4 regions of the Pseudomonas abyssi genome follow, and region 2 is predicted to be linked to each of the others. Evidence: predicted binding sites of a transcription regulator. Region 2 holds the regulator's gene; each other region holds the start of a gene.
The links. Region 2 encodes LexA, which represses DNA repair genes until DNA is damaged. Its sites were predicted from a motif close to CTGTNTNNNNANACAG; they were not measured.
Positions count from the first base shown of each region.

Region 1: the regulator LexA is predicted to act here: its motif matches at 5,345-5,360, upstream of recA (recombinase RecA).
Region 3: the regulator LexA is predicted to act here: its motif matches at 5,081-5,096, upstream of recN (DNA repair protein RecN).
Region 4: the regulator LexA is predicted to act here: its motif matches at 5,340-5,355, upstream of imuA (translesion DNA synthesis-associated protein ImuA).

Region 1 covers NZ_LMAZ01000003.1:38,714-46,623, reverse strand. Annotated here, with positions in the region: gene ASB58_RS10745 (response regulator) at 1-617, opposite strand, end outside; gene ASB58_RS10740 (sensor histidine kinase) at 793-2,904, shown strand; gene ASB58_RS10735 (hypothetical protein) at 2,986-4,629, shown strand; gene ASB58_RS10730 (CinA family protein) at 4,779-5,300, shown strand; gene recA (recombinase RecA) at 5,413-6,450, shown strand; gene ASB58_RS10720 (regulatory protein RecX) at 6,463-6,906, shown strand; gene ASB58_RS10715 (LOG family protein) at 6,866-7,910, opposite strand, start outside.
Region 2 covers NZ_LMAZ01000001.1:1,028,344-1,036,253, reverse strand. Annotated here, with positions in the region: gene ASB58_RS04805 (mechanosensitive ion channel family protein) at 1-738, opposite strand, end outside; gene nagZ (beta-N-acetylhexosaminidase) at 735-1,721, opposite strand; gene ASB58_RS04795 (L,D-transpeptidase) at 1,800-2,285, opposite strand; gene ASB58_RS04790 (TetR/AcrR family transcriptional regulator) at 2,346-3,011, opposite strand; gene lexA (transcriptional repressor LexA) at 3,253-3,861, shown strand; gene sulA (SOS-induced cell division inhibitor SulA) at 3,872-4,354, shown strand; gene ASB58_RS04775 (hypothetical protein) at 4,408-4,653, opposite strand; gene ASB58_RS04770 (DUF6586 family protein) at 4,717-5,217, opposite strand; gene topA (type I DNA topoisomerase) at 5,229-7,850, opposite strand.
Region 3 covers NZ_LMAZ01000007.1:79,474-87,383, forward strand. Annotated here, with positions in the region: gene ASB58_RS16790 (hypothetical protein) at 1-175, shown strand, start outside; gene dapB (4-hydroxy-tetrahydrodipicolinate reductase) at 247-1,053, opposite strand; gene dnaJ (molecular chaperone DnaJ) at 1,068-2,201, opposite strand; gene dnaK (molecular chaperone DnaK) at 2,325-4,247, opposite strand; gene grpE (nucleotide exchange factor GrpE) at 4,336-4,908, opposite strand; gene recN (DNA repair protein RecN) at 5,120-6,796, shown strand; gene fur (ferric iron uptake transcriptional regulator) at 6,856-7,263, opposite strand; partial or broken gene ASB58_RS16825 (outer membrane protein assembly factor BamE) at 7,387-7,740, shown strand; gene ASB58_RS16830 (RnfH family protein) at 7,837-7,910, opposite strand, start outside.
Region 4 covers NZ_LMAZ01000003.1:147,881-155,790, reverse strand. Annotated here, with positions in the region: gene tilS (tRNA lysidine(34) synthetase TilS) at 1-95, shown strand, start outside; gene ASB58_RS11340 (CTP synthase) at 227-1,849, shown strand; gene kdsA (3-deoxy-8-phosphooctulonate synthase) at 1,882-2,727, shown strand; gene eno (phosphopyruvate hydratase) at 2,780-4,069, shown strand; gene ftsB (cell division protein FtsB) at 4,126-4,398, shown strand; gene ispD (2-C-methyl-D-erythritol 4-phosphate cytidylyltransferase) at 4,395-5,093, shown strand; gene imuA (translesion DNA synthesis-associated protein ImuA) at 5,374-5,985, shown strand; gene ASB58_RS11310 (Y-family DNA polymerase) at 5,993-7,402, shown strand; gene ASB58_RS11305 (error-prone DNA polymerase) at 7,378-7,910, shown strand, end outside.

The sequences.
Region 1 (7,910 bases), on a different contig from region 2:
ATCGCCTTGATAGCGGCTTCCGCGCGGCAGTTGATCTGCAGCTTCTGGTACACAACCTTCAGGTAGCTGGCGGCGGTGTGGGGCGAGATGCCTAGCTCCTGAGCGGCGCCCTTGACGCTCAGTCCGCGAGCGATGAGTTGCAGTAATTGCTGCTCCCTTGGCGTCAATGCGTCACTGGGGGAGGCCGGGGCGGGGCGAAACTGTTCCAGGATACGTCGGGCAATGGAGGCCGAGAGCGGTGGTTTGCCTTGCACGATGCCACCGAGCTGGGCAACGAAGGCCTGCTCATCTTCGTCTTTCAACAGGTAACCGTCGGCGCCGGCGCGCAGCGCGGCGAACAGGTGCTCAGCGTCATCAAAAATAGTGGTGACAATGCACTGCGTCTGCGGGCTTTGGTTCTTGAGCTGCGGTAATAGGTCAACGCCATTGCCATCGGGTAAGCCGAGATCCACCAAGGCCAGCTGATAGCGGTTGTGTTTTATCAACTCGTTAGCCTGCGCCGAGCTGCAGGCTAGGTCGACGGGACATTGGCCCAACGCCTCGTGCAAACGCTGTGTCAGCCAGTCGGCGACTTGCGGCATATCCTCAATGATCAATACCCGGTTGGTGGTTTGCATGTCCGCGCTCCCTGCTGAAAATGCGCTGTGCGATGTCACAATAATGGCGCTAGTATCGTTTCGATCACGTCAATTGATTTTAAACGGCTTGGGATAAAACCGAGACTTTCCTAAAGTCGCGCCGAATGAAAACAAGATCAACCCCCTTGATGTGGGGGCAAGGGAGTTGCTAAGGATGGTGCCGCTGCGAACCAAACTGCTCGCCGGACTGGCGGTAATTGTGCTGTATGGTTTTTGGATAATTCAGTTGGCCCTGTCGTTGCCGGCCAGCGAGCTGCAATTCAGCCAGCAGGGCGATCAATTGCTGGCCGCAGGTCCGGACGCCGCGCCGCGCCCGGTTGAGGCGATGCTGATAGGCGGCACGGCGCTGCCGGCCCGTGCGGTGCTGGTTATTGAGGAGCCGGATGTGTTGCCGGCATACAGCGATATCAACCAGGTTTTTGCTGAACACACACAACTGCTGCAGGCGTTGGAGGCCGGCACCCTGTGGGTGCGTTACCAAGACGGCAGTGAGCAGCAATTACATCCGGTAGCACGCGGCTTGATGCAGTTGCCGGCTATGTTCTGGCTGCAACTGTTGTGTGGCTTGGCTGGCATGGTGATATGCATGCTGGTGTGGGTTCCGGGTGAGCGCAACCTGGCGACCCGCTCCTTTGCCTTGTCCGGTCTGGGGTATCTGCTGGCATCTTCGACGGCCGCTGTGTATAGCACGCGTGAGCTGTTTATTGACGGTGACTTGTTCCGCGTTCTGTCCGGTTTTAACCATTGCGGCGCAATGTTGTTTTCTGCAGCGGTCAGTGCTTTTCTGTGGAGCTACCCGCGGCGCGCGCCGTCCGTCTGGATCCCGCTTGCGCTTTACGCTGGCTTTGTCTCGTGCATGACGCTAGACCAGCTGCAGCTCACCGCCTCGCCGGTCGAGGGCTTCCATCTCTGGGTTATTGGCGTGTTTATGATCGGACTGTCGGGCGCTGTCTGGCAGTGGCGGCAAACCCGCAATAGCGCGGCTGACCGCTCGGCTTTTCGCTGGGTGTTGTTATCCATTATTGCCGGTACGGTGTTCTTTTCGGCCGGCATGATCTTGCCAGCCATTTTGCAGGTAGCAGTGCCCCATGCTCAGGGGCCGTTGTTGGCTACCTTTTTACTGATGTACGCCGGCATGGCGTTGGGAGTAACCCGCTACCGTCTGTTTGAACTGGAGCGCTGGTGGTTCTCAATCTGGAGCTGGCTGTTGGGCGGGCTGGCGGTGCTGCTGACGGATTTGGCGCTAGCGTCGTTGCTGACCCTCTCTGGCCCTACTGTACTGGCTGCCTCGGTGGCCTTGGTGGGGTGGGTGTACTTTCCTGTGCGGCAGTTTATCTGGGGCCGTTTGACCGTGCGACGTCAGCGTGGTCTGGATACCTGGTTGTCACAAGCGCTGCCGGTAATGCTGCAAGCTCAGCGCAGTGACCAAGCCGACAGCGCCGTGGAGCAGGCTTTGCTGGCGGTATTCCAGCCGCTGCGTGTCGAGCGCTTGGGACGCAAGGCGCAGCGCCCTCAGGTGGTCGACAACGGAGATGCGCTGCAAGTCCCTGGGCCATCGGGAGAGGGTGACTATGTGCTGTTACATGCGGAGCAGGGGCGTCGACTGTTTACTCGTCAGGATGTTCAACTGGCTCGCTTGGTGCTGTCGCTGGACAACCTCGTGCTGCACTCGCTGACCGCACGGGTAGAAGGCGCAACCGAGGAGCGCAATCGTATCCGCCAAGATATCCATGACGACTTGGGGGCCAAGCTGCTGCAACTGCTACACACAGCATCGGGTGATTCGCGGCAACTGGTGCGCGAGGCGATTCGTGACTTGCGCGAGTTATTGCACAACATGGATGGCCACGAGGTGCGTCTGGATGTGGCGGCATCTCGTTGGCAGGAGGAAACGGCAAACCGTTGCCAGGCCCGCGGCGTTATTTTGCATTGGCAACAGATACTGGGCGAGCAGTCGCTGAGTGCGGGGCAGTTCAGTCATTTGACCCGGGTGCTGCGAGAAGCGGTCAGTAACGCCCTGCGCCACGCTACGCCTACCGAACTGCGCGTGCAGTTGAGTCAACAGGGAGGCGTCACGCTACAGTTGCGGGTCGAGAATGACGGCGTTGCCTTGGCTGAAACAGCCACCAGTGGGCGCGGCCTGCAGATCATGCAGGCCCGTGCTCGCCAGCTGGGTGGTGAGCTGCAGCACGGGTGCGTGCAGCAACGCTGGTGGCTGGCGCTGCAGGTGCCGATTGGTCCACCCGATACTCCCGCTGCAGATTGATCACCCCCCGTATTCACGGGCTAACCTGCCTTGCGGTGTTGCCTTTAAATGGCAGCATCTACACAAGGAAGGCAACTGGCCATGAAACTGAAAACACTTGCTCTGCTCCCACTGGCGCTTGCGCTCACCGCCTGCCTGAGCGGCGGTGGCGGGGGCGGCGGTGGAGATAGCGCCGCCGCCGGTAAAACCGGTCGCCTGATTGATTCGGCTGTTGCCGGGGTGAGTTACAGCACTGCCCAATTCAGCGGCACCACCAATGCTGACGGTGAATACCTTTACCACGAAGGTGAGACGGTGACCTTTCGTATCGGTGATATCGTATTTCCGGCCGTGACTGCCAAGGGCGTGCTGACACCGCTTGATCTGGCCGGCAGTACGGATATCAACGACCCGGTGGTGATCAATATTGCCCGCCTGCTGCAAACCCTGGACGAAGACGGCAACCCGGATAACGGCATCCTCATTCCCGAGTTGAGCACCACCGCGGCGCTGGACTTCAACCTGCCGGTGGCAGACTTTGCTGCCGCGGTGCAGGCTGCGCTGGGGGTTACCCTGATCAGTCAGGCCGATGCATTGGCGCACCTGCAGAACGAGCTGGATGAACTCAACGGCGGAACCACCGACCCCGGGCGGGAGGCTGCAACTGTGCCTGCCGGCCTGGTGGGCGTGTATCAGTTTCTGTTTGAAGAAGTCACCGCCGGCTCCGGGATTCAGGACGGGGTGATTGATGAGTATCAGGTGACCGCCGATGGGCGGCTGATCCTGCCGGGCGGCAGCGAGCTGAGCAACCCGGTGTATATCTCCGACTCGCACGTCGAGATCGCCTGGCACGACAGCAATACCGGTCTGGGCTATGCGCTGAGCAACGCCAATACCGGCGTCATCAACGAGTTGAACGTCAGTGAGGGGCTGTTTGGCGACGCAGGCTATGTGTTTTACGGCTCCTACGTACCCTACAGCCCCACCACTGGTAATGTGCCGCAGGCGTTGCTGGATCTGGCCGGCAGTTACAGCACCCAGCCGTATTTCAGCAAGGCGGGTAATCGCCATGGCTGGGCTGTGGGTGACGAGTTGACGCTGGATATCGACAGCGTCAGCGGCGTTATCGACATCGCCGGCATCTACCAGCTTGATCCGGCGGACAGCAGCTTTTCCTGGACGGACAAAACGGGCACCAATCCGCGCTTTAACCCCCACTACGAGGTGCTCTACAAGGTTGGCGACAGCGACATTAAGCTGCTGCTGTACCGTCAGCCGGGCGAGGGGCTCAATGGCTGGCGCCTGCAGGATGACGCGAACGCCGCCGATGGGGTCAACGTTGCCAGTGAGGTGATGCCCTTGATTGCAACGCATCAGGCCTACGTTGATGCGCTGGATGCGCTGCTGCCGGCAACCCTGACTGTCATAGCCCAGGACGGCACCTACAACTCGGGGCTGGACGGGGCGGTTTGTACCCAGTACGCCTTTGATTTGGATTACGGCGCCACCAACGGCAAGCCGCGCATCTTGTTCAATCAGCTTGGCAGCCCGGCCAAGACCACCAAGGAGTACATTGCCTCCAGCGCTGCCTATAGCGAGCAGGGGAGTGCCGTCAGTCTCTACTGGAGCGGGTTTGATCTGACAGTCGACGGCAGCACCTTGACCGCGACCGTGATTAAGCTCGGCGAGCCGATCAACGAGGTACTGAGCAACGACAGCAGCGCTATCGCCGCCGTTTGCCCTTGAGCGCGAACATAACGCCGGCAGCCTTGAACGGGCTGCCGGCGTTGTGCTGTCTGCACGAAACCAACCTCGACAAAGCCGGTCCCAGCTCTGGTGCAGCCGCCGGACCAACTGGCATGCTGTGTCCTGTTACGCACGTCGAGGAGGGTGCCATGTCCCATTATGATCCGTTGATTGATTCCGCCGCCGCCCGCCTGGGGCGTGTACTTGAACACCTGGGGCAACGCGTCAGCACCGCCGAGTCCTGCACCGGCGGCGGTATCGCTGAAGCCATTACTCGTGTCGCAGGCAGCTCGCAGTGGTTTGAAACCGGCTTTGTCACCTACGCCAACAGTAGCAAGGCGCGTTGGCTAGGGGTGGAGCAGGCCACGCTGGAGGCGCACGGAGCGGTCAGCGAACCGGTGGTGCTGGCCATGGCCGCGGGGGCCAAGGCGGCGGCTGAGGCGGATATGGCGGTGGCTGTCAGCGGTATTGCCGGCCCGGATGGCGGCAGCGCCGAAAAGCCGGTCGGCACGGTGTGGTTTGGCTGGGCCTTGAGTGATGGCCGGGTGGTCAGTGAATGCAAGCGTTTTCAGGGCGGCCGCCGTGAGGTGCGTGCTCAAACGGTATTGCATGCACTGGAGCGCCTGGTCTCGGAGGCAGAGAAGGCAGCTGCGAACCGGTCGTCAGTCTGATTGCATATCGGGGGTAGGCGGGTAATTTTTTCTGTGGAATAATACTGACCAAATATACAGTAGTTGATCGGTCGGTCGCTTCGGCGCCTGCCCCAAGCCAAGAGGATGCGAAATGGACGATAACAAAAAGAAGGCGCTGTCGGCTGCCTTGAGTCAGATTGAACGTCAGTTTGGCAAGGGTGCCGTGATGCGCATGGGCGATCACGAGCGTCAGGCCATTCCGGCTATCTCCACCGGCTCGCTCGGCCTGGATATCGCCCTCGGCATTGGCGGCCTGCCCAAGGGCCGTATCGTCGAAATCTATGGGCCGGAGTCCTCCGGTAAAACCACGCTGACCCTGTCGGTTATCGCGCAAGCGCAGAAGCACGGCGCCACCTGCGCTTTCGTTGACGCGGAACATGCGTTGGATCCGGAATACGCCGGCAAGCTGGGCGTGAATGTTGATGACCTGCTGGTCTCCCAGCCTGACACTGGTGAGCAGGCACTGGAAATCACCGACATGCTGGTGCGTTCCAACGCTGTTGACGTGATCATCGTCGACTCCGTAGCGGCACTGGTGCCCAAGGCCGAGATTGAAGGTGAAATGGGTGACCACCACGTAGGTGTGCAGGCCCGTCTGATGTCTCAGGCGCTGCGTAAGATCACCGGTAACATCAAGAACGCCAACTGTCTGGTTATTTTCATCAACCAGATCCGTATGAAGATCGGCGTCATGTTCGGTAACCCGGAAACCACCACCGGCGGTAACGCGCTCAAGTTCTACTCCTCTGTCCGTCTGGACATCCGCCGTACCGGCGCGGTGAAAGAGGGCGACGAGGTGGTTGGCAGTGAAACCCGCGTCAAGGTTGTGAAAAACAAGGTCGCACCGCCGTTCCGTCAGGCCGAGTTCCAGATCCTGTACGGCGCCGGTATCTACCATAACGCCGAGATCATCGACCTGGGTGTACAGATCGGCCTGGTTGAGAAAGCCGGTGCCTGGTACAGCTATCAAGGCAGCAAGATCGGTCAGGGCAAGGCCAACGCCGCCAAGTTCCTGGAAGACAACAAGGCAGTGGCTGAGGAGATCGAAAAGGCCATCCGCGACAAGCTGCTGGCCAAGCCCGGCAAGCCGAAGGCCGAGAGCGAAGCCGACGCCGAACTGGAAGACTGAGCCGGCTGACTGATGCGCCCGCGCTCTACGTTGGAAACCCCTGTTGCCATTCGCCGCTCAGCCATGGATTTGCTGGCGCGGCGAGAGCACAGCTATGCGGAGTTGCAACGCAAGTTGCGCCAGCGAGGCGCGCCGAGCGATCTGGCCGAGATAGAGCTGGACCGCCTGGTTGAGGATGGGTTGCTCAGTGATGAGCGCTTTTGCGAGGCGTATATCTACGCCCGCAGTCAGCGCGGTTACGGCCCCGCGCGCCTGCGCGAGGAGCTGCGCCAGCGTGGCGTATCTGAATCGCTGGTCGAGCGCAGTCTGGCCGAGGCAGATCAGGACTGGCAGGCGCTGGCCGAACAGGTGTTTGCCAAGCGCTTCCCTGAGGGCACTGCCCGTGATCCGGCGGAGCGCGGCAAGCAGCTGCGCTTTATGCAGTACCGGGGGTTTTCAGGTTTTCGGGCTGATTGACGAAGTCGATCAGCGCCCGCAGGCTACCCCTGTCCCTTTCGTTGAAATCAAAGCACAAGCGCGTCAGTGCGCCCAGCTCGGGCTCGTCGTCCTCCTGTTCACACATCCCCTGTTGCACAAATCCGCCTGAGACACAGATGTGTCCAAATCGCGTCTCCAGCTGTGCCAGTGCCTGCTGGTTGAGCGGGTGGTTGAGGCGCAGCATAAACTGTTCTCCAACACGGCGAGATGAGTGATAGTTGCTGTAAAAATTCAGGACCACCTGCATCGCCTCAGCGGGTGAGTTGCAGGGCGTCAACAGGTTGATGTCGTCGGGGTGGATATAGGCGCTGTCTGCCAGTTGGCTGCGAACAAACTGGGTAAAGGCCTGCCAGTACTGCCCGCCCGGCTGGTCCAGCAGAATGATCGGCACCATTGGGCTCTTGCCGGTCTGTACCAGGGTCAGCACTTCCAAGGCTTCATCCAAGGTGCCGAAGCCCCCTGGGCAGAGGATCAGAGCGTCTGCTTCCTTCACGAAGAACAGCTTGCGCAAAAAGAAAAAGCCAAAAGCCAGGTCATGGCTGGTGCCATGCACCACGGTGTTGGAGCGCTGCTCAAACGGCAGGGTGATATTGAAGCCCAGGCTGTGATCCAGTCCGGCACCTTCGTGGGTCGCGGTCATGATGCCGCCGCCAGCGCCGGTGATCGCCATATAGTCGTTGGCGGCCAGGGCGGCGCCCATCTCGCGGGCTACGGCGTACAGCGGGTGGTCGGGCGCGGTGCGTGCCGAGCCAAACACGGTGACCTTGCGGCGGCGCTTGAACATCTCCAGACGCGAGAAAGCCTGTTCCATCTCGCGAATGGTATGCAGCATGATCTTGGCGTCCCAGCGGTTGCGGTCCGCCTGGGCCATACGAATCACGTCCAGCAGCATGTCGCGGTAGAGCGGTGCGTTGTCACTGTCGGCAGCGCATAGCGCGATCAGCTCATCGACTCGACTGGGAATCTCGTTGCTGCCGGTTTGC
Region 2 (7,910 bases):
GAAGATCGCGTTGGGGATGTACAGCGGGCGCTTGTCGAAGGTGCGAATACGGGTCAGACGCCAGCCGATGTGCTCCACAGTCCCCTCGATATTGCGATCAGGCGAGCGCACCCAGTTGCCGACCACAAAGGGGCGATCCAGATACACCATCAAGCCGCCAAAAAAGTTGGCCAGCAGGTCCTTGGCGGCAAAGCCGACCGCCAGCCCGCCGATACCACCAAAGGCCAGCACCCCGGAAACGCTGTAGCCCAGCGATTGCAGGATAACCAGCGCGGCAGTAATCACCACCGAGGCGCGCAACAGCTTGCCAATGGCGCTCACCGTGGTCTGGTCCGCCGGCTTGTCGCGGTAGCGCGGATCGACCAGTCGGCGCTCGATCTGCTGCATCAAGCGCAACAGGAACCAAGCCAACAGCACAATCAGCAACACCCGCTGAATCTGATCGAGCACCTGCTCTAGCGCCTGATCCATCTGCACAGCCGTAATCCGGGCTGCCCACATCAGGCCCATGCTCCAGATCATCACCCACGCCGGACGACGCGCCGCATCGACCAGAGCGTCGTCCCAAATGTTACGAGTCTGCTCGGCACGGCGCTGAACGTGATCCAGCACGCGCTTGACGATATAAGCCAGTACCAGGGCCGAAAACACCACGGCAAAGACCTGGTAAATCCAGAATTCACCAATTAACGGTAGCTGCTCTATCTGCTCAGGCAGCTGTTCCAGTAAGTCATTCAAACCAGCTCAAACTCCTTTAGTACGGACACAGCCGCACGCCATTGTGGCGTGGCGCGGTAATCAGACATGACAGGCCGACGAGCCAGCATGCGGGCGATACGCGCCGGCGCTTGCAAGCCAATGCGCTGGGCATGCACCAGCCCTTCTTCTGCCGCCGCCCGGTCGTTGCAGATCAGCAGCATGTCGCCACCGGCCGCCTGAGCGGCGTCGATGCGCTCGGGGATACCGCCAACCGCGTGCGCTCCGGCCATGGTCAGGTCATCACTGAAGATCACACCATCAAAGCCAAGCTCCGCGCGCAAAATCTCCTGCAGCCAGCGCAGCGAGAAACCGGCCGGCAAACTGTCGACCTGCGAGTACACAACGTGGGCCGGCATGATGCCGTCCAGCTTGGCTGCAAGCCGTGCGAAGGGCACCAGGTCCGTGCGGCGGATTTCCTCCAGCGGACGATCATCGACCGGCAATGCGAAATGCGAGTCGGCTTCAGCCCAGCCATGGCCTGGGAAGTGCTTACCCGTGGCAGCCATGCCGGCAGCATGCAAGCCATCCAGGTAGGCACTGGCCAGACGGGAAACACGCTCAGGGTCGCCGCCCAGAGAGCGATTACCGATCACCTGGCTACGGCCGTAATCCAGATCCAGCACCGGCGCAAAGCTGATGTCGATACCGCAGGCAAGCATCTCAGTCGCCATTACCCAGGCTGCTGTGCGCGCCACCTCGTCTGCACGCTCATCCGGTACCGCCGCCACATCGGCCAACGCCGGCAAACGCAGCACATCGCGGCGCAGGCGCTGCACACGCCCGCCTTCCTGATCAATCGCAATCAGCATATCCGGACGCTCAGCGCGAATGGTCCGCACCAGCTCGGTCACTTGCTGCGGCGATTCGGTGTTGCGGGCAAACAGAATCAAACCGGCCACTTCAGGTTGACGCAACAACTGCCGATCTTCCGCCTGCAGCCACAGGCCGGGCAGATCCAGCATCAATGCACCCTGTTTCAATGCAAAATCTCCTGATGAAACACTAAAAAACGCCTGCTAAGGCCAAATGAGCAGCCAAAGTCAGGCGTCGATCTGGACTATGCAACCGACCGGCGTGCGTGCGAACAGTTCCACCATCTCGGCGTTACGCATGCGCACACAGCCGTGGGACAAGGGCCGCCCCATTGGCTGGTCATCGCCAGTGCCATGTATATAGATGTAGCGTCGCTGGGAGTCGACATCGCCGCCGCGATTAAAGCCCGGCTCCTCACCGCACAACCAGAGGATACGACTGAGAATCCAGTCACGCTTGGGAAAGGCAGCTGCCAGCTCTGGCGACCAGACTTCGCCGGTTGGCCGGCGGCCAATAAACACCGCGCCACTCGGCTGCCCCCCACCAATACGCGCACGAATTCGGTGTCGGCCACGCGGAGTACAACCGGAGCCTTCAGCCTCGCCTGCACCATTGAGCGCAGTTGAAACGGAATAACGACATACCACCTGCCCCTCGGCATAACCGACGAGTTGCTGGTCAGAAAGGGATATATGGATACGGTCGAGCTGCATGTCACCTCCAACGCTGCGCACACCATAGCGGACAGCGCAGCGGAGGTAAATGCGGCATGATCAGGCGAGCGCAGCGTGATCCTGGGCGACGGCGCTGTCGGCACGCATGCCTGCAGCCAAAAAGGGCACCATTAGGCGCAAAACGCTGTCCACCGGGCGTGGCTCGCCCAATTCAGCCTCAGCAATGGCGCGCAATGCCTTCATGCTGGACATGGTAAACGCCGCACTACCGAGCATGAAATGCACGCGCCAGAACAGCTCCTGCGGAGGAATGCCCGGGACAGCCCCCACCACCAAGCCCATGTAACGCTGAAACACCTTGCCGTATACCTCGCTAAGGTATTTGCGCAGGTGCCCCTGACTCTGGCTGAAAGCAAGCCCCAACAAGCGCATGAATGTTGCCAGATCATTGCCGCTGCGCGGCTTGACCGCCAGCGCCTGATCGACCAGCATCTCAAGCAGGGTTTCGAGGCTTTGCTGTGCCGCATCGCCGCGCTGCTCGCGCAGGTCAAGCTCACGCTCCAGACTGCTGACAAAGGGGTCAAGGAAGCGCACAAAGACCGCCTGGATAAGCGCCTTTTTTGAACCAAAGTGGTAATTAACCGCAGCCAGATTGACCCCGGCCTTACTGGTAATCAAACGCAGCGACGTTTCGGCAAAGCCTTTTTCCGCAAACAGCTGCTCGGCAGCATCCAGAATGCGCTTGACGGTATCAGACTGCGCCATGCGTCCCTCCCCGGTTGACCTACAGGATAAAAGCGAACAATCGTTTCAAACATACGTTTAAAACGAAATACCGTCAACCCTTCCCACCCCCTCATGCAGGACACCCGCATTACCCTCAGGCACACCCCACACCATTGCCCTTTAAACAGCGCCAGTGAACCGCCAGATCAAATTCAGGGTTGTCGAGCACAGTTAACTGTATATAATCACAGCTACTGGATAAAAACACAGGCACCCTTCCATGCAGAAGCTAACCGCACGACAACAGCAGGTTCTGGCCTTCATTAAGGAGTACATGGACGGCAACGGGTATCCCCCCACCCGCGTCGACATCGCCAAGACACTGGGCTTCAAATCCCCTAACGCCGCCGAGGATCATCTGCGCGCATTGGCACGCAAGGGCGCCATCGAGATGATTCCCGGCGCCTCCCGTGGTATCAGGCTGCCCGAGTCGGAAACCGACAGCAGCGACGGCCAGTTGCCCGTCATCGGCCGCGTTGCCGCTGGCGCCCCGGTCTTGGCGCTGGAGAATGTCGAGGATCATTGCCGCATTGATCCGGATTTTTTCCAGCCGCGCGCCGACTATCTGCTGCGCGTTCAGGGTGAAAGTATGCGCGACATCGGCATCATGGATGGCGACCTGCTGGCAGTGCACCGCACCAGCGAAGCCCGCAACGGCCAGATCGTCGTGGCGCGCCTCGGCGAAGAAGTGACGGTAAAACGCTTCCAGAAGCAGGGCCGCAAGGTCTCACTGATTGCAGAAAACCCGGACTTCAAGCCGATCGAAGTCGACCTCACCGAACAGGAACTTACCATTGAAGGTTTAAGCGTCGGTGTTATCCGTCGCTGAGGAGCTGATCATGCAGTACGCCCGCACCGAACAACAGACCCTGACCCAGGCCGACCTGTTTCACAACGCTCTGATGGCCAGCCGACTTAAACACGAGCGCCTTGATACCACGCTCAGGCAACCAGTCGAAGACACGGAAGGCAGTTACAGCGAGATGAGCCTGCAAGGCAGCGCGCGTCAGTGCCTGCAATGGCTTGCCCCGGTACTGCGAGATCTGAGCACGCGTAGCAGCCGCCGCTGGCTGACACTGATCGATCCGCCGGCAGCCGTAAGCCAGCAATGGCTGCGCGGCGCTAACCTTGACCCGCAGCGCATCATGATTGTGCGCTCCAAGACTGGCATGGACACGCTGACCCTGTGCTGCGACCTACTCAAGATGGGCGGCAGCCATACCGTGGTCAGCTGGCTGGACAAGGACAGCTGCAGCGCGCCACGGCTTGAGCGCGCCGCCCGTATCGGCCGTTGCCACAGCCTGAACGTGCATTTGGGCTGACACAAAGAAAAAGGCCAGCTGAGAAGCTGGCCTTTTTTGTGTCTGTTCGGCACTCAATGCAGAACCCGATCCTCCGGGATCAGTTCGCCATCCTCGTCTTCATCATCCATCATCTGCCCGGCCATTTGCATGCCTGCGCTGATCATGACCTTGGCGACTTCAATGTAGTTACCCTGCAGATATTCACGTGCATCGTCGGAAAACTCGATTACCAGCAACGGCTCCCCTTCCTCGTCGGAACGACGCAGCGCCACCTTACCGTTGGCGAGTTCGACGATTTCCAGAAAGGGTGAAGACATGACGCGGTTCTCCTGTATGACAGCGGCGCAGTGTAACACAGCGCCGCCTTCAGGGCATCCGCACTACCACTCCTGTATGCCGTCGCGGTATGCCGCCACACGCTCGGACAGCGCCTGCAGGGCTTCCTGCGCATCACTGCCGCTCCACTCGGTCGTCGCAACCGCACTGCTCGCTATCAGCGACTGAGCACCACTGTCAGCCGGCACTGGCGGCGCTTGCAGGCGCTGCCAGGCACCAATCACGCCCGCCAGCCAGGTGCCGTTACTGTCAGCCAACTCAGTCAGCTCAGCCAACTCCGGGCCGGGAAAACGTTGCACTACCGACGGCACCAGCACCGCTTCCACCTGGCGCGCGTCCACCAGCGGCCAGCGATAGCGGTCGGCAACCTCATGGATCAGCGCCAGCGCTCCCCGATACAGGTGAAACACTGCGTGCTCGCGGTGGTACTGTGCCTGGGTCAGGGCGTCCAGCGCATTGCTGCTCTCGGCCTGCTGCCAGGATTCGATCGCCTTGCGTGCAAAGAACAGCGCCTGATTGGTACGGGTATAAGCTTCATTGGCCATGGCTGATCACCTCAACGCTTGGCTTTTTTGCTGCGACTGTCATCCACCGACCATTGCTTGCCATCGTGGAATGCACGCCAACCGGTCGGCTTGCCCTCAACTTCCGTCTGTACGTACTGCTCCTTGGTCTTGCGACTATAGCGCACCACGGTCGGGTTACCATCCGGGTCAGCAACTGGCGCATCCAGCAGGAAGTGGTACTTGGGATCGATTTCGCTCTTGTGCGGCAGCAACTCTTTAACCAGTGGCGCGCGGGTTTCCCGGTTTTTCGGGAACTGGCTTGCTGCCAGGAACAGACCAGAAGCCCCGTCGCGCAAGACGTAGACATCGTCCACCTTCTCACACTTCAGTTCAGGCATGGGCACCGGGTCTGCCTTGGGTGGCGCGGCCTCGCCATTGCGCAGCAACTTGCGGGTGTTCTTGCACTCGCTATTGGTGCAGCCGAAGTACTTGCCGAAACGACCGGTCTTCAGCTGCATTTCACTGCCGCACTTGTCGCACTCCAGCGTCGGGCCATCGTAACCCTTGATCTTGAACTGCCCCTCTTCGATCTCAAAGCCAGAGCAATCCGGGTTATTGCCGCAGACATGCAGCTTGCGCCGCTCATCAATCAGGTAGCTGTCCATCGCCGTGCCGCACAGGCCGCAGCGACGCTTGCCGCGCAGCACGCGTGACTCACCTTCGTCATCATCGGCGGCCACTTCGTTGCCCGGCACCAGGTTGATGGTCGCCTTGCACCGCTCTTTCGGCGGCAGCGCGTAACCAGAACAGCCGAGGAATACGCCAGTCGACGCCGTACGAATCATCATGGGCCGGCCGCACTCATGACAGGCAATGTCTGTCAGCGTCGGCTGGTTGGCGCGCATTCCCTTGTCATCACCCGATGCAGAGGCGGCGCTGAGCTTGGCACTGAAGTCGCTGTAGAAATCGTTCAGCACCTTCTTCCAGAGCACCTCACCCTGCGCCACGTCATCCAGCAACTCTTCCATGTTGGCGGTAAAGCCATAGTCCATCAGGTTCGGAAAGCTCTCGTTGAGGCGCTCGGTCACGATGTCGCCCATCTTCTCGGCGTAGAAGCGGCGATTGTTGAGCGTCACGTAACCACGATCCTGAATGGTGGAAATAATCGACGCATAGGTCGAAGGACGGCCGATACCGCGCTTCTCCAGCTCTTTTACCAGGCTTGCCTCGGCATAACGCGCCGGCGGCTTGGTAAAGTGCTGCTTGGGGTCCAAGGCTTGCAACGCCATGACGTCATCAACCTGGATCTCGGGTAGCACCTCATCCTCACCACCCTTACCCTGCTGCGGCATCACGCGGGTGTAACCGTCAAACTTGAGGATGCGGCCCTTGGCGCGCAGCTCGAAGTCACCGGCAGCCACCTGAATATTGGTGGACAGGTACTTGGCCGGCGTCATTTGACAGGCCACAAACTGACGCCAGATCAGCTCGTACAGGCGCTCGGCATCACGCTCCATGCCCTTGAGATCGGTCTGCTTGAGCTTCACGTCGGAGGGGCGAATGGCTTCGTGAGCCTCCTGCGCGCCCTCCTTGCTGCTATACAGGTTGGGCTTTTCTGGCAGATATGGCGCGCCGAAGTTGCTCTCGATGTAGCTGCGCGCCATGTCAATTGCGTCCGCCGACAGGTTAGTCGAGTCGGTACGCATATAAGTGATGTAACCCGCCTCATACAGACGCTGGGCCATCATCATGGTTTTCTTTACGCTGAAGCCCAGGCGCGTACTCGCGGCCTGTTGCAGCGTGGAGGTGATAAAAGGCGCGTTGGGGCGCGAGCTGGTTGGCTTGTCCTCTCGCTTGGCAACCTTGTAGGCCGCCTTGTTCAGCAGCGCCAGGGCCGCATCAGCCTCTGCCTTGTTGCCCGGACGGAAGGTCTCGCCGTTCTGCTTGACGACCTGAAAGCGCACACTCTCGGCCTTTGGCGTGTTCAGTTTGGCGTGAACCTCCCAGAACTCCTCCGGCACGAAAGCACGAATCTCGCGCTCGCGATCAACAATCAGCTTTACGGCTACCGACTGCACCCGGCCGGCAGACAGGCCACGGGCAATTTTCTGCCACAGCAGCGGTGACACCATGTAGCCGACCACGCGATCCAGAAAACGGCGTGCCTGCTGTGCGTTGACCCGATTCATATCCAGCTCGCCGGGCTCGGCAAAGGCTTCCTGGATCGCCTTCTTGGTGATTTCGTTGAACACCACGCGCTTGTAGCGCGAATCGTCACCACCGATGCTCTCACGCAGGTGCCAGGCAATCGCCTCCCCTTCGCGGTCCAAGTCCGTCGCGAGATAGACGGTATCAGCGTCTTTGGCCAGGCGACGCAGCTCGTCGACGACCTTCTCCTTGCCGGGCAGGATCTCGTAGTGCGCCTTCCAGTCGTTCTCTGGATCGACGCCCATGCGCTTGACCAACTGGGCACGCGCCTTCTGCTGCTTTTCCTGCTCACTGGCAGCAGCCTTGCGCCCGCCTTTGGGTTTGCTTTCGGTCTTGCCGCTGCCGCTGGTGGGCAGGTCGCGAATATGGCCGATACTCGACTTCACCACAAACTCGTTGCCGAGGTACTTGTTGATTGTCTTGGCCTTGGCTGGCGACTCCACAATGACCAGTGCTTTTCCCATGGATACTTGTTTTCCTGACCCGAACTGAACTCGAAGCTGACACTCAACCTCTTCTGGCAG
Region 3 (7,910 bases), on a different contig from region 2:
GACCTTCGAGCAGCTCGACAAGCAATACAGCTTCATCCAGCCGCGACTGATCAACCATCACGCCGACTGGGTACCCACCATTGCCGCGTTCTATCTGAGCAAAAACACCCAAACCCTAGACGAGCTGTCCCGCGAGAAGGCCAACCTCGCCGAGGCCAACGCCGGCACTCCGTAACGCCAGGGGCAACAAAAAAGGCACCGCAGCTTGCGCTCGCGGTGCCTTTTTTCTGCACTGGATGGACGATCTCAGTCCTTCAAGCCCAGCACATCCTGCATATCAAACAGCCCCCGGTCACGACCAGCCAGCCACATGGCAGACCGCACCGCGCCCTTGGCAAAGGTCATGCGACTGGAGGCCTTGTGGGTAATCTCCACACGCTCGCCCTCAGTCGCAAAGAGCACCGTATGGTCGCCCACTACATCGCCAGCACGCACGGTAGCAAAGCCGATGGTCTGCGGGTCGCGCGCACCGGTTTGCCCTTCACGGCCGTACACAGCCACTTTTGCCAAGTCACGACCCAGCGCATCAGCCACGACCTCCCCCATACGCAAAGCGGTGCCAGAGGGCGCATCGACCTTGTGACGATGGTGCGCTTCAATCACCTCGATATCAGCGTCATCCCCCATCACCCGGGCTGCCATATCCAGCAGCTTGAGACAGAGATTCACGCCAACACTGAAGTTGGGCGCAAAGACGATAGACACATCCTTGGCCGCCTCAGCAAGCAGCGCCTTCTCCTGCTCAGAGAAACCTGTCGTGCCAATCACCATCGACTTGCCCGCCGCGCGGCAGACTTGCAGGTTGACCAGCGTCGTGGTCGGATGAGTGAAATCGATCAGCACATCAAAGTCGTCAACCACCTGCTTCAGGTCGCCACTGATCGCAACCCCCAGGCGCCCGACGCCGGCCAGTTCACCCGCATCAGCACCCACAAGGGAGCTATCGGGGCGCTCAATCGCTGCGGTCAGCGCAGCACCTTCAACCTGGCCAATCGCCTCGATCAGGATCTTGCCCATGCGCCCGGCTGCGCCTATTACCGCAATACGTCTCATGCTGCGCTCCTGACTCAGAATTTCATGTCTTCGAAGAAGTTTTTCACGCCATCAAACCAGCTCTTGGCGCGCGGCGACTGACTGGAGCCTTCTGCCTCAAGGGTCTGGCGCAACTCTTCCAGCAACTCGCGCTGACGCTTGGTCAGATTGACCGGCGTCTCGACCACAACGCGGCACAGCAGATCGCCAGGCGAACCACCACGCACGGGCGTCACGCCCTTGCCACGCAGGCGGAACAGCTTGCCAGTCTGCGCCCCTTCCGGAATCTTAAGCTTGACGCGGCCATCCAGCGTCGGCACCTCCAACTCGCCACCCAGGGCAGCATCGACAAAGCTGATCGGCACTTCGCAGTAAAGGTTTTTGCCATCGCGCTGGAAAATCTTGTGCTCGCGCACCGAGACCACGACGTACAGATCGCCCGCCGGACCACCGTTGACGCCCGCCTCACCCTCACCAGCCAGGCGAATGCGGTCACCGGTATCGACACCGGCAGGCACCTTGACCGAGAGGTTTTTCTGCTTCTCTACGCGGCCTTCACCATGACAGTCGTTGCACGGGTCGGTAATCATCTTGCCGGTGCCGTGGCAGCGCGGACAGGTCTGCTGCACAGAGAAAAAACCTTGCTGCATACGCACCTGGCCATGCCCACCACAGGTGGTACAGGTAACCGGCGTAGTGCCCTTCTTGGCGCCGCTGCCATCACAGGTTTCACAGGCAACCAGCGTTGGCACGCGAATGGTCACCGAGGTGCCACGTACCGCCTCCTCAAGATCCAGCTCCAGGGTGTAACGCAGGTCACTGCCGCGCTGCACACTGGACCGACCGCCGCGTCCGCCGCCACCAAAGATGTCACCAAAGACATCACCAAAGATGTCGGAGAAGTTACCGCCGCCAAAGCCGCCACCGCCGGCGCCCATGTTCGGATCGACACCGGCATGACCGTACTGATCGTAGGCCGCACGCTTGTTGGCATCGGTCAGCACTTCGTAGGCCTCGGTGGCCTCCTTGAACTTCTCTTCGGCCTTTTCGTCATCCGGGTTGCGGTCAGGGTGAAACTTCATCGCCAAACGGCGATAGGCCTTTTTCAGGTCGGCCTCGCTGGCGCCCTTCTCGACCCCCAGCACTTCATAATAATCACGCTTGGACATGTGTTCGATTTCCCTCAGAGAGTCACTCGGCACAAACGGCAACGCGGGAGAAGCTCCCGCGTTGCCAGGCAGAGTGGTCAGGCGGCACGTTCAACGCACCGCCCGGCCCGGTTCATCAAGGACTTACTTGTTGTCCTTGACCTCTTCGAACTCGGCATCAACCACGTCGTCTGCATCGTTGCCAGACTCCGCACCTGCCGCTGCGCCATCAGCCTGACCGGCCTGAGCCTGCTCGGCGTACATCTTCTGAACCAGCGGACCAGAGGCTTCGGACAGGGCGTTGATCTTGGCTTCGATCTCTTCCTTGTCACCGGTCTTGATCGCCGCTTCCAGATCGCTCAGCGCAGTTTCAATGGCCGCCTTCTCTTCGTCGGTCGCCTTGTCGCCTGCCTCGGTCAGCGTCTTGCGAGTCGCATGGACCAGCTGATCGGCCTGGTTACGCACGGTCACCAGCTCTTCGAACTTGCGATCCTCTTCGGCGTTAGCCTCGGCGTCACGCACCATCTTGTCGATTTCGTCATCCGACAGACCGGAGGACGCCTTGATCACGATGGACTGCTCTTTGCCAGTCGCTTTGTCCTTGGCGGACACGTTCAGAATACCGTTGGCATCGATGTCGAAGCTGACTTCGATCTGCGGCACGCCACGCTGCGCCGGCGGAATGTCGGCCAGGTCAAAGCGGCCCAGCGACTTATTCTGCGACGCCTGCTTGCGCTCACCCTGCAGCACGTGAATGGTCACGGCAGTCTGGTTGTCGTCAGCAGTCGAGAACACCTGCGACTTTTTGGTCGGGATGGTGGTGTTTTTCTCGATCAGCGCAGTCATCACGCCACCCATGGTTTCGATACCCAGCGACAGCGGGGTCACGTCCAGCAGCAGCACGTCTTTCACGTCACCCGCCAGAACCGCACCCTGGATGGAGGCACCAATGGCAACCGCCTCATCCGGGTTAACGTCCTTGCGCGGTTCTTTGTTGAAGAACTCGGCAACCGTCTTCTGTACCAGCGGCATGCGGGTCTGACCACCCACCAGAATCACTTCGTTGATCTCGGACACGTCCAGGCCAGCATCCTGCATAGCGATGCGGCAGGGCTCGATGCTGCGTTTGATCAGATCCTCAACCAGCGACTCCAGCTTGGCGCGAGTCACCTTGACGTTCAGGTGCTTCGGACCGGACGCATCTGCCGTGATATACGGCAGGTTAACGTCAGTTTGCTGGCTGGAAGACAGCTCGATCTTGGCCTTTTCAGCAGCTTCTTTCAGACGCTGCAGAGCCAGCGGATCGTTGTGCAGATCAACGCCGTTCTCTTTCTTGAACTCGTCTGCCAGGTAGTCGATCAGACGCATGTCGAAATCTTCACCACCCAGGAAGGTGTCGCCATTGGTGGCCAGCACTTCAAACTGGTGCTCGCCATCTACTTCGGCAATCTCGATCACGGACACGTCGAAGGTACCGCCACCCAGGTCGTATACGACAACGGTGGAGTCGCCACGCGCCTTGTCCATACCGTAGGCCAGAGCAGCGGCGGTCGGCTCGTTGATAATGCGCTTGACTTCCAGACCGGCGATGCGACCGGCGTCCTTGGTGGCCTGACGCTGGCTGTCGTTGAAATAGGCCGGTACGGTGATAACCGCTTCAGTAACCGGCTCGCCGAGGTAGTCTTCGGCGGTCTTCTTCATCTTCTTCAGCACTTCGGCCGACACCTGCGGCGGCGCCATCTTCTCGTCATTGACCTGAACCCAGGCGTCGCCGTTGTCGGCTTTGACGATCTTGTAAGGCACCAGCTTGATGTCTTTCTGTACGACGTCTTCTTCAAAACGACGACCGATCAAACGCTTGACCGCGTACAGCGTGTTCTGCGGGTTGGTGACCGCCTGACGCTTGGCAGACTGACCAACCAGGGTTTCGCCGTCGTTGGTGTAGGCGACGATGGACGGCGTGGTGCGCGCACCCTCGGCGTTCTCGATCACCTTGGCGGAACCGTTTTCCAAAATGGCGACACAGGAGTTGGTGGTCCCCAGGTCGATACCGATAATCTTGCCCATATGCTTCTCTCCGAATCTGGCTACCGCGTTCAGTCAGCGGCGCTGTTTATCTGTGCATGAACCCTTGATGGGGTCTGCAAAATCAATTTCAAGCCTGCTCGTCAATCGACTGAGTGCCGGCGGCCGGAGCCTTGCTCACCACAACCATTGCCGGGCGCAGCAGGCGACCGCTCAGGGTATAACCCTTCTGGAACACCTTGAGCACGGTATTGGCTTCAACGGCAGCGCTCTCTTCCATCGCCATCGCCTGATGCAGCTCCGGATTGAAGGGCTCACCCTCGGGTACAACCGGCACCACCTGGAAACGGGCCAGAGTGTCGGCGAACATCTTCAGGGTCAGCTCAATCCCTTCGCGCATCGGCTTGATGGCTTCATCGTCGGCATTGGACAGCTCCAGGCCACGCTCCAGACTGTCGACGATCGGCAGCAGGTCATTGGCAAAGCGCTCGAGCGCAAACTTGTGCGCCTTTTCTACATCCTGCTCGGCACGACGGCGGGCGTTTTGCACATCGGCGACGGCCCGCAGAGCCTGATCCTGAGCGGCAGCAAGCTGTTCTTCCAGACTTGCCACGCGCGCCGCAAGATCGCCCTCAGGCGTTTCAACGGCTGCCTCGGTAGCCGCGTCCTGATCCTGCAGATCCGGTCTCTGTTCCTCTGCCATGTCTTTCTCCTGTCATAGGGTTATGGCGCTGCGGCGCTGGGCTCACAGCCTGTCAATGATGATCCGCCAGCGTCGCTGGCATTGCCTGGCAACCTATATGGGGCCATTCCCACAACCTTCAAGGGGAGATCAAAAGACAGATTGAGGGGGCTTGTAGGCGCCGGGAAAACTACTGTATAAATAACCAGAAAACCAAACAGGAGCACGCGCCATGCTGGTCCATCTCGCGGTCAACAACTACGCCATCGTCGACAACCTGGAGCTAGATCTGGGCGGCGGCATGAGTGTGATCACCGGGGAAACCGGCGCCGGCAAGTCGATCATGCTCGACGCACTGGCGCTGACCCTCGGCGACCGCGCAGACAGCGGGGCCGTGCGCCCCGGCAGCGACAAAGCCGACATCCTCGCCACCTTCGATATCAGCGACATCCCGGAGGCACGCCAGTGGCTGGACGAGCGTGATCTGACGCAAGACGACGAGCAGGTCATCCTGCGCCGCGTCATCACCGCAGAAGGTCGCTCACGCGGTTACATCAACGGCTCCCCCTGCCCCCAGCAAGACCTGCGCGCCCTCGGTGAAATGCTGATCGACATTCACAGTCAGCACGAACACCAGTCGCTGCTGAAAACCGACACCCACCGCCGCCTGCTGGACGAATACGCCGGCGCCGGCGAGCTGGCTCGCCAGGTACAGCTCGCCGCACAGCGCTGCCGCCAGACCGAGAAGGCTCTGCTGCAAGCCAGCCGCCAGAGCGAAGAGCAGAGCGCACGTCAGCAGCTGCTGACCTATCAGCTGGACGAACTGGACAACCTCAGCCTGCAGGATGGCGAACTGGAAGCACTGGAAAACGAACAGCGCCAACTGGCCAGCGCCGACCAGATCCTGCACTCCTGCCAACAGGTCATCAACATCTGCAGCGAGAACGATGCCGGCAGCGTGCTCCAAGCCCTGACCGCCAGCCTGCAGCGTCTTGACGGTTTCAAGAATCACAGCAGCCAACTGGGCGAAGCCAGCGACCTGATTGCCAGCGCCCAGATTCAGATTGAAGAAGCCGTGGGCGAGCTGACCCGCTACCTGGATCACTTTGAGGCCGACCCGGAGCGCCAGCAATATGTTGAAGAGCGCCTGAGCGCCATCTTCGAGCTGGCCCGTAAGCATCGCATCCAGCCGGCCGAGCTACCGGTTTTGCAGCAGCAGCTGATTGATGAACTCGAAGGCCAGCAGCAGCAAGCCGCCGACGCCGAGCGACTGCAGGAGGAACTGACCGCCTATCAGGCGCACTATCGTCAACTCAGCGAGAAGTTATCAGCTCAGCGCAGCAAAGGTGCCAGCAAGCTGGCCAAGGCAGTTACCCAGGAAATTCAGCGCCTTGGCATGCCGGGCGGTCGCATCGAGCTGCAGCTGACACCGCTGGATGCAGACAGCTACCCGGTCACCGGTCTGGAAAATGTCGAATTTCTGGTCAGCGCCAATCCCGGCCAACCCGCCAAGCCGCTGGCCAAGGTCGCGTCCGGCGGCGAACTGTCACGCATCAGTCTCGGCATTCAGGTGATTACCGCGCAAACCTCACGCGTACCGACGTTGGTATTTGATGAGGTCGATGTGGGTATCGGCGGGCCGACGGCGGAAATTGTCGGCCAACTGCTGCGCCAGCTCGGCGCCCGAGGGCAGGTACTGACAGTGACCCACCTGCCGCAGGTTGCAGCACAGGGGCATCAACACCTGTTTGTACGCAAACAGCAGACCCGCAACAGCACTCGCACCTGCATCGACCAGCTGGACACCGAGGCCCGCATTCAGGAAGTCGCCCGCATGCTGGGCGGCATTGACCTCACCGACGAATCGCTGGCCCACGCCCGCAAGCTGCTGAGCACTACCGCAGACTGACCTTGGTGCAGACACAAAAAACCGGGCGCCAGGCCCGGTTTTTTGTGCGGTGATTGCACTTATTTTTGCGGCTTGCGCACGTACAGCACCAGATTATGATCTACCAGCTCAAAGCCGTGCTCCTTGACGATCTCGCGCTGGCGGCGCTCAATCTCTGCATCAAAGAACTCAACGACCTCGCCCGAGTCGACACACACCATGTGGTCATGGTGCTCGCCGTCTGCCAGCTCGAATACGGCATGGCCGCCATCAAAGTTATGACGCACCACCAGGCCGGCGGCTTCGAATTGGGTGAGCACACGGTAAACAGTGGCCAGGCCAACATCTTCGCCTGCCTCCATCAGTGCCTTGTATACGTCCTCTGCGCTCATGTGGCGCTCAGTCGAGCCGTCCAGCATCTGCAGGATCTTGACCCGGGGCAGGGTGACCTTGAGGCCGGCTTTGCGGAGTTCTTGATTTTCAAGCATGGCTAGTATTCTCGTTCAGCGCTTCGCAGGGCGGGATGAGTCGGGTATGATCGGCCTTTTCAGCCATTCCACGATAGCGGATGTTAGCACGTGACGCGAAAAAGCTTTAATCGAAACCTTTGCATACTGCTATGCAGTGCATCTATCACCCTGCTTTCCGGTTGCGGCATTATACCGGGCATTTACAAAATCGACATTCAGCAGGGCAACGTCGTCACCCAAGAGATGGTTGATCAACTGCGGCCGGGGATGACCACCCGCCAGGTTCGCTTCATCATGGGCACGCCGCTGATTCAGGACACCTTCCATCCCAACCGCTGGGATTACCTGTACAGCATGGAATCCGGTCACAATGATCGGGTACAAGAGCGCATCAGCCTGACCTTTGAAGATAACCGCCTGGTTGGCCTGGCCGGCGACTTCATGCCGGGCAAGAGCGCAGACGAAGAGATCATGAGCGGCAGCGACGTCGAGACCTATCCGGTAGATCTGGGCGCCCCGCTCGGCACTGGCGAGTAACCTCGCCTTTCTACCTTCCGGCGCCCTGCACTGCACGGCGCCAGCACCTCCCCGCTACTCTTCCGCCTTGGCAGCCTTGGCCTTGGCAGCACGCTGCTTGCGCACTTCTTTCGGATCTGCAATCAGCG
Region 4 (7,910 bases), on a different contig from region 2:
TGGTGTCGGTGGCTGGACGCTGGAACGCGGAGCGGGCTTTGGTTGAGGGTACAGACAGCGGTTTTACGGTCAGTTGGAAGCCGGTTTCGGATTGAGCAAGCGGGGGCTGTCTGGTATCCTGACTTCCCATCTTGTCGAGACTTTGGCTGGCCGTTCAGGCTGCCTCTGACTCCCTTCGAATTCCTCGCGGTGCAAGCCGCTTAACTGTTCAATCTATGGGTTTTTCATGACGCGCTACATCTTCGTCACGGGTGGTGTTGTTTCTTCTTTGGGCAAGGGCATTGCCTCGGCGTCCCTCGCGGCGATCCTTGAGGCACGCGGTCTGAAGGTCACCATGCTCAAGCTGGATCCTTATATCAACGTGGATCCGGGGACCATGAGTCCCTTCCAGCATGGCGAAGTCTTCGTAACCCACGATGGCGCCGAGACTGACCTTGATCTGGGCCATTATGAGCGTTTCGTCAACGCCACCATGAGCCAGAACAACAACTTCACCACCGGCCGTGTCTATGCCGATGTGCTGCGCAAGGAGCGCCGTGGTGACTACCTGGGTGCGACCATCCAGGTGATTCCGCATATTACCGATGAGATCAAGAGCCGCATCATCAAGGGTGCCGGCGATGCCGACGTGGCGCTGGTCGAGATCGGCGGTACCGTGGGTGACATCGAGTCCCAGCCGTTCCTGGAAGCGATTCGCCAACTGCGTGTCGAAGTCGGTGCCAAGCGTGCGATGCTCATGCACCTGACGCTGGTGCCGTACATCGCCACGGCTGGCGAGACCAAGACCAAGCCGACCCAGCACTCGGTCAAGGAGCTGCGCTCCATCGGCCTGCAGCCCGACGTGCTGATCTGCCGCTCCGACCACCCGATCGACCTGTCCTCGCGCCGCAAGATCGCGCTGTTCACCAACGTGGAAGAGCGTGCGGTCATCGGTCTGGAAGACGTTGATACTATCTATCGCATCCCCTCCGTACTGCACGCCCAGGGCCTGGACGACTTCGTCGTCGAGCGCTTTGGTCTGGAGTGCGGCTCTGCCGATCTGGCCGAGTGGGAGCGCGTGGTCGACGCCAAGCTCAACCCCGAGCACGAAGTCACCATCGCTATGGTCGGCAAGTACATGGAGCTGCTGGATGCCTACAAGTCGCTGATCGAAGCACTCAGCCACGCCGGTATTCAGGCGCGTACCAAGGTTAACGTGCGTTATATCGACTCCGAGGACATCGAGCAGCAGGGTCTCTCGCTGCTGGACGGCGTAGACGCCGTGCTGGTGCCGGGCGGCTTCGGCTCCCGGGGTGTCGAAGGCAAGATTGCCGCGGTGCGTTACGCCCGCGAGAACAAGATCCCCTACCTGGGCATCTGCCTGGGTATGCAGGTGGCGGTCATCGAATACGCCCGCAATGTGCTGGGCTGGAGCGATGCCAACTCCACCGAGTTCGACAAGACTTCCGGTCACCCGGTTGTCGGTCTGATCACCGAATGGCAGGACGCGTCCGGTGAAACCGAGCTGCGCACCGAAGCGTCCGATCTGGGCGGCACCATGCGTCTGGGTGCTCAGGAGTGCTCGCTGGAGCCGGGTTCCAAGGCGCATGCGTGCTACGGCAAGGACGTGATCGTCGAGCGTCACCGTCACCGCTATGAGGTCAACAACAACCTGCTGCCTGATCTGCAGGCCGGCGGGCTGCAGATCTCCGGCCGCTCCGGTGACGGCGCGCTGGTCGAGGTGGTTGAAGTGGGTGATCACCCGTGGTTTGTTGCGTGCCAGTTCCACCCGGAATTTACCTCTACGCCCCGTTACGGCCACCCGCTGTTCAGCGGCTTTATCGGTGCGGCGCTCAAACAGCGCGGCTAAGCCCAGACATACGTCAGACAAGAGGCTGGTACATGACACAGAAAATTGTGCGCGTTGGTGAGATCGAAATGGCCAACGACAAACCCTTCGTGCTTTTCGGCGGGATGAACGTACTGGAGTCCCGTGATCTGGCCATGCAGATCTGCGAACGCTACGTCGAAGTGACCGAGAAGCTGGGTATCCCCTATGTGTTCAAGGCCAGCTTCGACAAGGCCAACCGCTCCTCGATCAATTCCTTCCGCGGCCCCGGCCTGGAAGAGGGGCTGAAGATCTTTGAAGAGGTCAAGCGCACCTTCAACGTGCCGGTGATCACCGATGTGCACGAGCCGCATCAGGCCGCGCCGGTTGCCGAAGTCTGTGACATCATTCAGCTGCCGGCCTTCCTGTCCCGGCAGACGGATCTGGTCGTGGCCATGGCCAAGACCAATGCCGTGATCAACATCAAGAAGGCCCAGTTCCTCGCGCCGCAGGAAATGAAGCACATCCTCACCAAGTGTGAAGAGGCGGGCAATGACCGTCTGGTGCTGTGCGAGCGCGGCTCGGCCTTTGGTTACAACAACCTGGTGGTCGATATGCTGGGCTTCGGCATCATGAAGCAGTTCGAGTACCCGGTGTTCTTCGACGTGACTCACGCCTTGCAGATGCCGGGTGGCCGCAGTGATTCGGCCGGCGGTCGCCGGGCTCAGGTTACCGATCTGGCCAAGGCGGGCATGAGCCAGGGCCTGGCCGGTCTGTTCCTCGAAGCGCACCCCGATCCTGACAACGCCAAGTGCGATGGCCCCTGTGCTCTGCGCCTGGACAAGCTGGAGCCGTTCCTTGCCCAGTTGAAGTCGCTTGATGAACTGATCAAGAGCTTCCCGGTACTGGAAACGGCTTGAGCCGCTACCGCTTTCACCCGATTGACTCGATATACGGAGCTAGCAAGTAAAGATGGCAAAAATCATTGATATCAAGGGACGTGAGGTTCTGGACTCGCGCGGTAACCCGACCGTCGAGGCGGATGTGATTCTGGAAGGCGGCATCATGGGCAGCGCCTGCGCACCCTCCGGCGCCTCCACCGGTTCGCGCGAAGCGCTGGAACTGCGTGATGGCGACAAGAGCCGTTATCTGGGCAAGGGCGTGCTCAAGGCTGTTGCCAATATCAATGGCCCCATCCGCGAGCTGCTGGTTGGTCGTGATGCGACCGCTCAGGCTGAGCTGGACCGCGCCATGATCGAGCTGGACGGTACCGAGAACAAGGCCACCCTGGGCGCCAACGCCATCCTCGCCGTCTCCCTCGCTGCTGCCAAGGCCGCCGCTCAGGCCAAGGGCGTGCCGCTGTACGCGCACATCGCTGACCTGAACGGCACCCCCGGTGTCTACTCCATGCCGGTACCGATGATGAACATCATCAACGGTGGCGAGCACGCCGACAACAACGTCGACATTCAAGAGTTCATGGTGCAGCCGGTTGGCGCCAAGAACTTCGCCGATGCGCTGCGCATGGGTGCCGAGATTTTCCATCACCTCAAAGCCGTTCTGAAGGCCCGTGGCCTGAACACCGCAGTCGGTGATGAAGGTGGCTTCGCGCCGAACCTGGCTTCCAATGAGGACGCGCTGGCTGCCATCGCCGAGGCCGTTGCCAACGCCGGCTACACCCTGGGTGACGATGTCACTCTGGCGCTGGACTGCGCTTCCAGCGAGTTCTACAAGGACGGCAATTACGATCTGGCCGGCGAAGGCAAGGTGTTCGATGCCGCCGGTTTTGCTGACTACCTGGCTGGCCTGACCCAGCGCTACCCGATTATCTCCATCGAAGATGGCATGGATGAGTCTGACTGGGCTGGCTGGAAAGTCCTGACCGACAAGATCGGCGAGAAGGTACAGCTGGTCGGTGACGACCTATTCGTGACCAACACCAAGATCCTCAAGCGCGGTATCGACGAGAAGATCGGTAACTCTATCCTGATCAAGTTTAACCAGATCGGTTCGCTGACCGAGACCCTGGAAGCGATCCAGATGGCCAAGGCTGCCGGCTTCACCGCCGTTATCTCGCACCGCTCTGGTGAGACTGAAGACAGTACCATCGCCGACCTGGCGGTGGGTACCGCTGCTGGTCAGATCAAGACCGGTTCGCTGTGCCGCTCTGACCGCGTCTCCAAGTACAACCAGTTGCTGCGTATTGAAGAGCAGCTGGCTGGCCAGGCGCCCTACAAGGGCCGCGCCGAGTTCCGCGGCTGATTGGACTGGCGGGTGCGCTCACGCGCACCCGCTGTTCCTCGACGGGAGCATCCAGCTTGAAATGGCTCTGGCTGATTACGCTGTCATTGTTGGCAGCCCTGCAGTACCGACTCTGGGTTGGTGAGGGCAGTCTTGCCCATGTATCACAACTCAAGCAGCAGATTGCCGCGCAAGCGCGCGAGAACGAGCAGCTGCTGGAGCGCAACCGTGTGCTGACCGCTGAAGTCATCGAACTCAAGCAGGGGCTTGAGACCGTTGAAGAGCGTGCCCGCCGTGAGCTGGGCATGGTCAAAGAGGGTGAGACCCTGTTTCAATTGAGCGAGCCATGAGCGCCGCTACACCTGATTTCTGGGTCGTTCTGCCCGCCGCCGGCGTCGGCGCGCGCATGCAGGCAGACCGCCCGAAGCAGTACCTCCTCTGGGGTCAACGTACCCTGATCGAACACACACTGGCCTGCTTCCTGGATCAACCGGGATTGCGCGGGTTGGTGGTTTCCCTGTCTACTGATGACGGCTGGTGGCCGACGCTACCCTGTGCCGAGGATGCGCGTATCACCCGCGCAGTCGGCGGGCGCGAGCGTGCCGACTCGGTGCTCAATGGCCTTATTGCGCTGCGCGAACTGGGCGCGGCCGATGGCGATTGGGTGCTGGTGCACGACGCGGCTCGCCCCAATCTCACCGATGGTGACCTGCACAAGCTGCTGAGTACGCTGGGGAGTGATCCGGTCGGCGGCTTGCTGGCGGTGCCGGTGCGCGACACCCTCAAGCAGATTGGCCCGGATGGGCGGGTTGCGGCAACGCCGGACCGCAGTCTGTTCTGGCAGGCTTATACGCCACAGATGTTTCGCCTTGGGCCACTGCAGCAGGCGTTGACTGATGCGCTGGCAGCGGGTGCGCTGATTACCGATGAAGCCTCGGCTATGGAGTGGGCGGGGCAGGCGCCGTTGTTGGTTGAGGGGCGAGCCGATAACCTGAAGATTACTCGTCCTGAGGATCTGGAGTGGTTGCGGCAGCGCGACTGTTGATCTTTCTTTCTAGCGTTTGAGCTGGCTTCCTTGCGTGGTATCGATGCCTTTCGGGCACAGCATGCTGTGCCCCTACGCCAATTTCTGGAATCTGCGCTGGGCCCCCTCGTAGGGGCGCGACATGTCGCGCCCGCAATAGATAATACCGCGCGCATGCCACCCCGAGCGCCGTGTTTGCAGTCATCTTAAACGCCGTTGGTCGTGCCCGTCTGTTTGCAATTGACCGATACCATGCGAATAAATATGCTGTACGCATATACAGTATTTTGCTGAGGTTTTCATGGGCGCGGTGGTTGCACTTGATCGGTTGCTTGAGACGCGGCGTGTCTGGCGCGGGCGCCAGCAGAGTGAGCCGGTGGCCGAGCAGCCGACCGGGCATGCGGCGTTGGATGCATTGCTGCCCGCTGGTGGCTGGCAGCTGGCTGCACTGAACGAGATTTTGCTGGGGCAACCCGGCAGTGGCGAGCTGCAGTTATTGTGGCCGCTGCTGGCGCGCTTGACGCAGGCGGGAGAGCGGGTGGTGCTGGTAGGTGCGCCGGCGATTCCCTTTGCGCCCGCTTGGCAGGCGGCAGGCGTGGTGTTGGCCCAGGTGACGCTACTGCAGGTCAGTGGTGCCGAGCGGCTCTGGGCGGCGGAGCAGTGCCTGCGTTCGGGCAGCTGTGGTGCCGTGCTGTGCTGGCCGGAGCAGGCGGATGACCGCGCCCTGCGGCGTCTGCAGGTAGCGGCTGACAACGGCCAGACGCTGGCTTTTGTGCTGCGCGACCGGCGTGCTGCCGACAACCCGTCGCCGGCCGCCCTGCGGCTGCTGCAGGAGCGACAGCCGAGGCAGTGGCGGGTGCTCAAGTGCCGGGGTGGGATGGCACCCGCGCGGCCTGTCTGCATTTCCCTCTGAGGCCGCCATGCGCTGGCTTTGCATTCTCTTTCCCCAACTGGCACTGGATGCGGTGCTGCGTAGCCGCGATGATCCGACTGTGCCCTTGGCGCTGCTCAGCGGACCGCCGCAACGGCGTGTGCTGCAGGCGGTCAATGAGTCGGCACGCGCGCAGGGGTTACGCTCAGGGCAGAGCCTGACCCAGGCGCGGACGCTGCTGGAGTACTTTGACACGGTCGAACATGACCCGGCGCAGACCGAGCACTGGCAGCAGTTTCTGGCCAGCTGGGCGTACGGCTTCAGTGGTCATGTGAGTCTGGATTTCCCCCGCACCCTGTTGCTGGAGGTGGCGTCCAGTCTGCGCCTATTCGGCCCCTGGCCTGAGCTGGAACAGCGCCTGCGCGCCGAGCTGCAGGCCCTGGGCTTTCAGCATCGGCTGGTACTGGCGCCCAATCCGCTGGCGGCCCGGGTGCTGACCAACGTGGCAGACGGGCTGGCGGTAGACGAGCAGGCGCTGCAGACCGAGCTGCTGCGTCTGCCGGTGGCGCGCAGCGGCCTGCCGGGCGAGCTGGTTGAGAGCCTGCAGCGCATGGGCCTGCGCCGACTGCAGCAGGTGCTGGAATTGCCGCGAGACGGCCTAGCCAAACGCTTCCCGCCCCAGTTGCTGGCGCATCTTGATCAGTTGCAGGGGCATCATCCGCTGGCGCTCAGTTGTTACCAGCCGCCGGATCAGTTTCGTCAGCGTGTCGAGTTCAACTTTGACGTCGAGTCGACTACCTCGCTGCTGTTTCCGTTGCGGCGTTTGATCAGTGATCTGGCGATGTTTCTGGCCGGGCGGGACTGTGGCGTGCAGCGCTTTGTGTTGCTGCTGGAGCACCGTCGCCAGCCCGCCAGCGAGCTGCCAGTCGGCTTGCTGGGGGCCGAGCGTGATCCTGAGCGGCTGTTCGAGTTGGCGCGGGGGCGTCTGGAGCGTATCGAACTGGCCGCGCCGGTACAGGCGCTGACCCTGCTCGCCGAGGATTTGCCACGCTTTGTACCGGCCGCAGCCGAGTTGTTCAGCAGTCGGCCGCAGCAGTCGCAGAGCTGGTTGCAGGTCTGTGAGCGGCTGCGCGCGCGCCTGGGCGACAAGGTAGTGCAGCCGTTGGCCGCGGTGGATGAGCACCGGCCCGAGCGCAGCTGGCTGGCACAGGAGCGGGGCGACACCGCCGTGCGCCCGGCCGGGCCGCGACCGGGCTGGCTGCTGGCCGAGCCGGAGTTGCTCAATGACCTGTTTCCGCGGGTGCTGGCCGGACCGGAGCGGATCGAATCCGGCTGGTGGGATGGCGAGGACGTGCGGCGTGACTACTACCTGATCGAAACCCGCGACGGACGCCGGGCCTGGGCCTTTCATGCCGCCGGTCGCCCCGGCCCGTTCTGGGTACACGGGTGGTTTGCATGAGCGTGGGCTACGCGGAACTGCATTGCCTGTCCAACTTCAGCTTTCAGCGCGGGGCGTCCAGTGCGCATGAGTTGTTTGCTCGTGCCCGGCAGCACGGCTATGACGCCCTGGCGATTACTGACGAAGGCAGCTTGGCAGGAATCGTCCGTGCCTGGCAGGCGGCGCAGGAGTCCGGTTTGAAACTGATTGTTGGCAGCGAGATTCAGCTGGAGAACGGCCCCAAACTGGTGTTGCTGGTCGAGAACCTGACCGGCTATCAAAGCCTGTGTCGGTTGCTGACCCTGGCTCGTCGCCGGGCTGGCAAGGGCGAGTATTGTCTGCGGCTTGAGGATCTGACCGATGGACTCGACGGTTTGCTGGGCCTATGGCTGCCGCGCCACGGTCAGGATGAAGAGCACGGCCGGCAACTGCAGCCGCTGCTGCCGGGGCGTCTGTGGCTGGCAGTCGAGCTGCACCGTGGGCCGGACGATGCGCGCAAGCTGGATCAACTGCAGGGGCTGGCGGCACG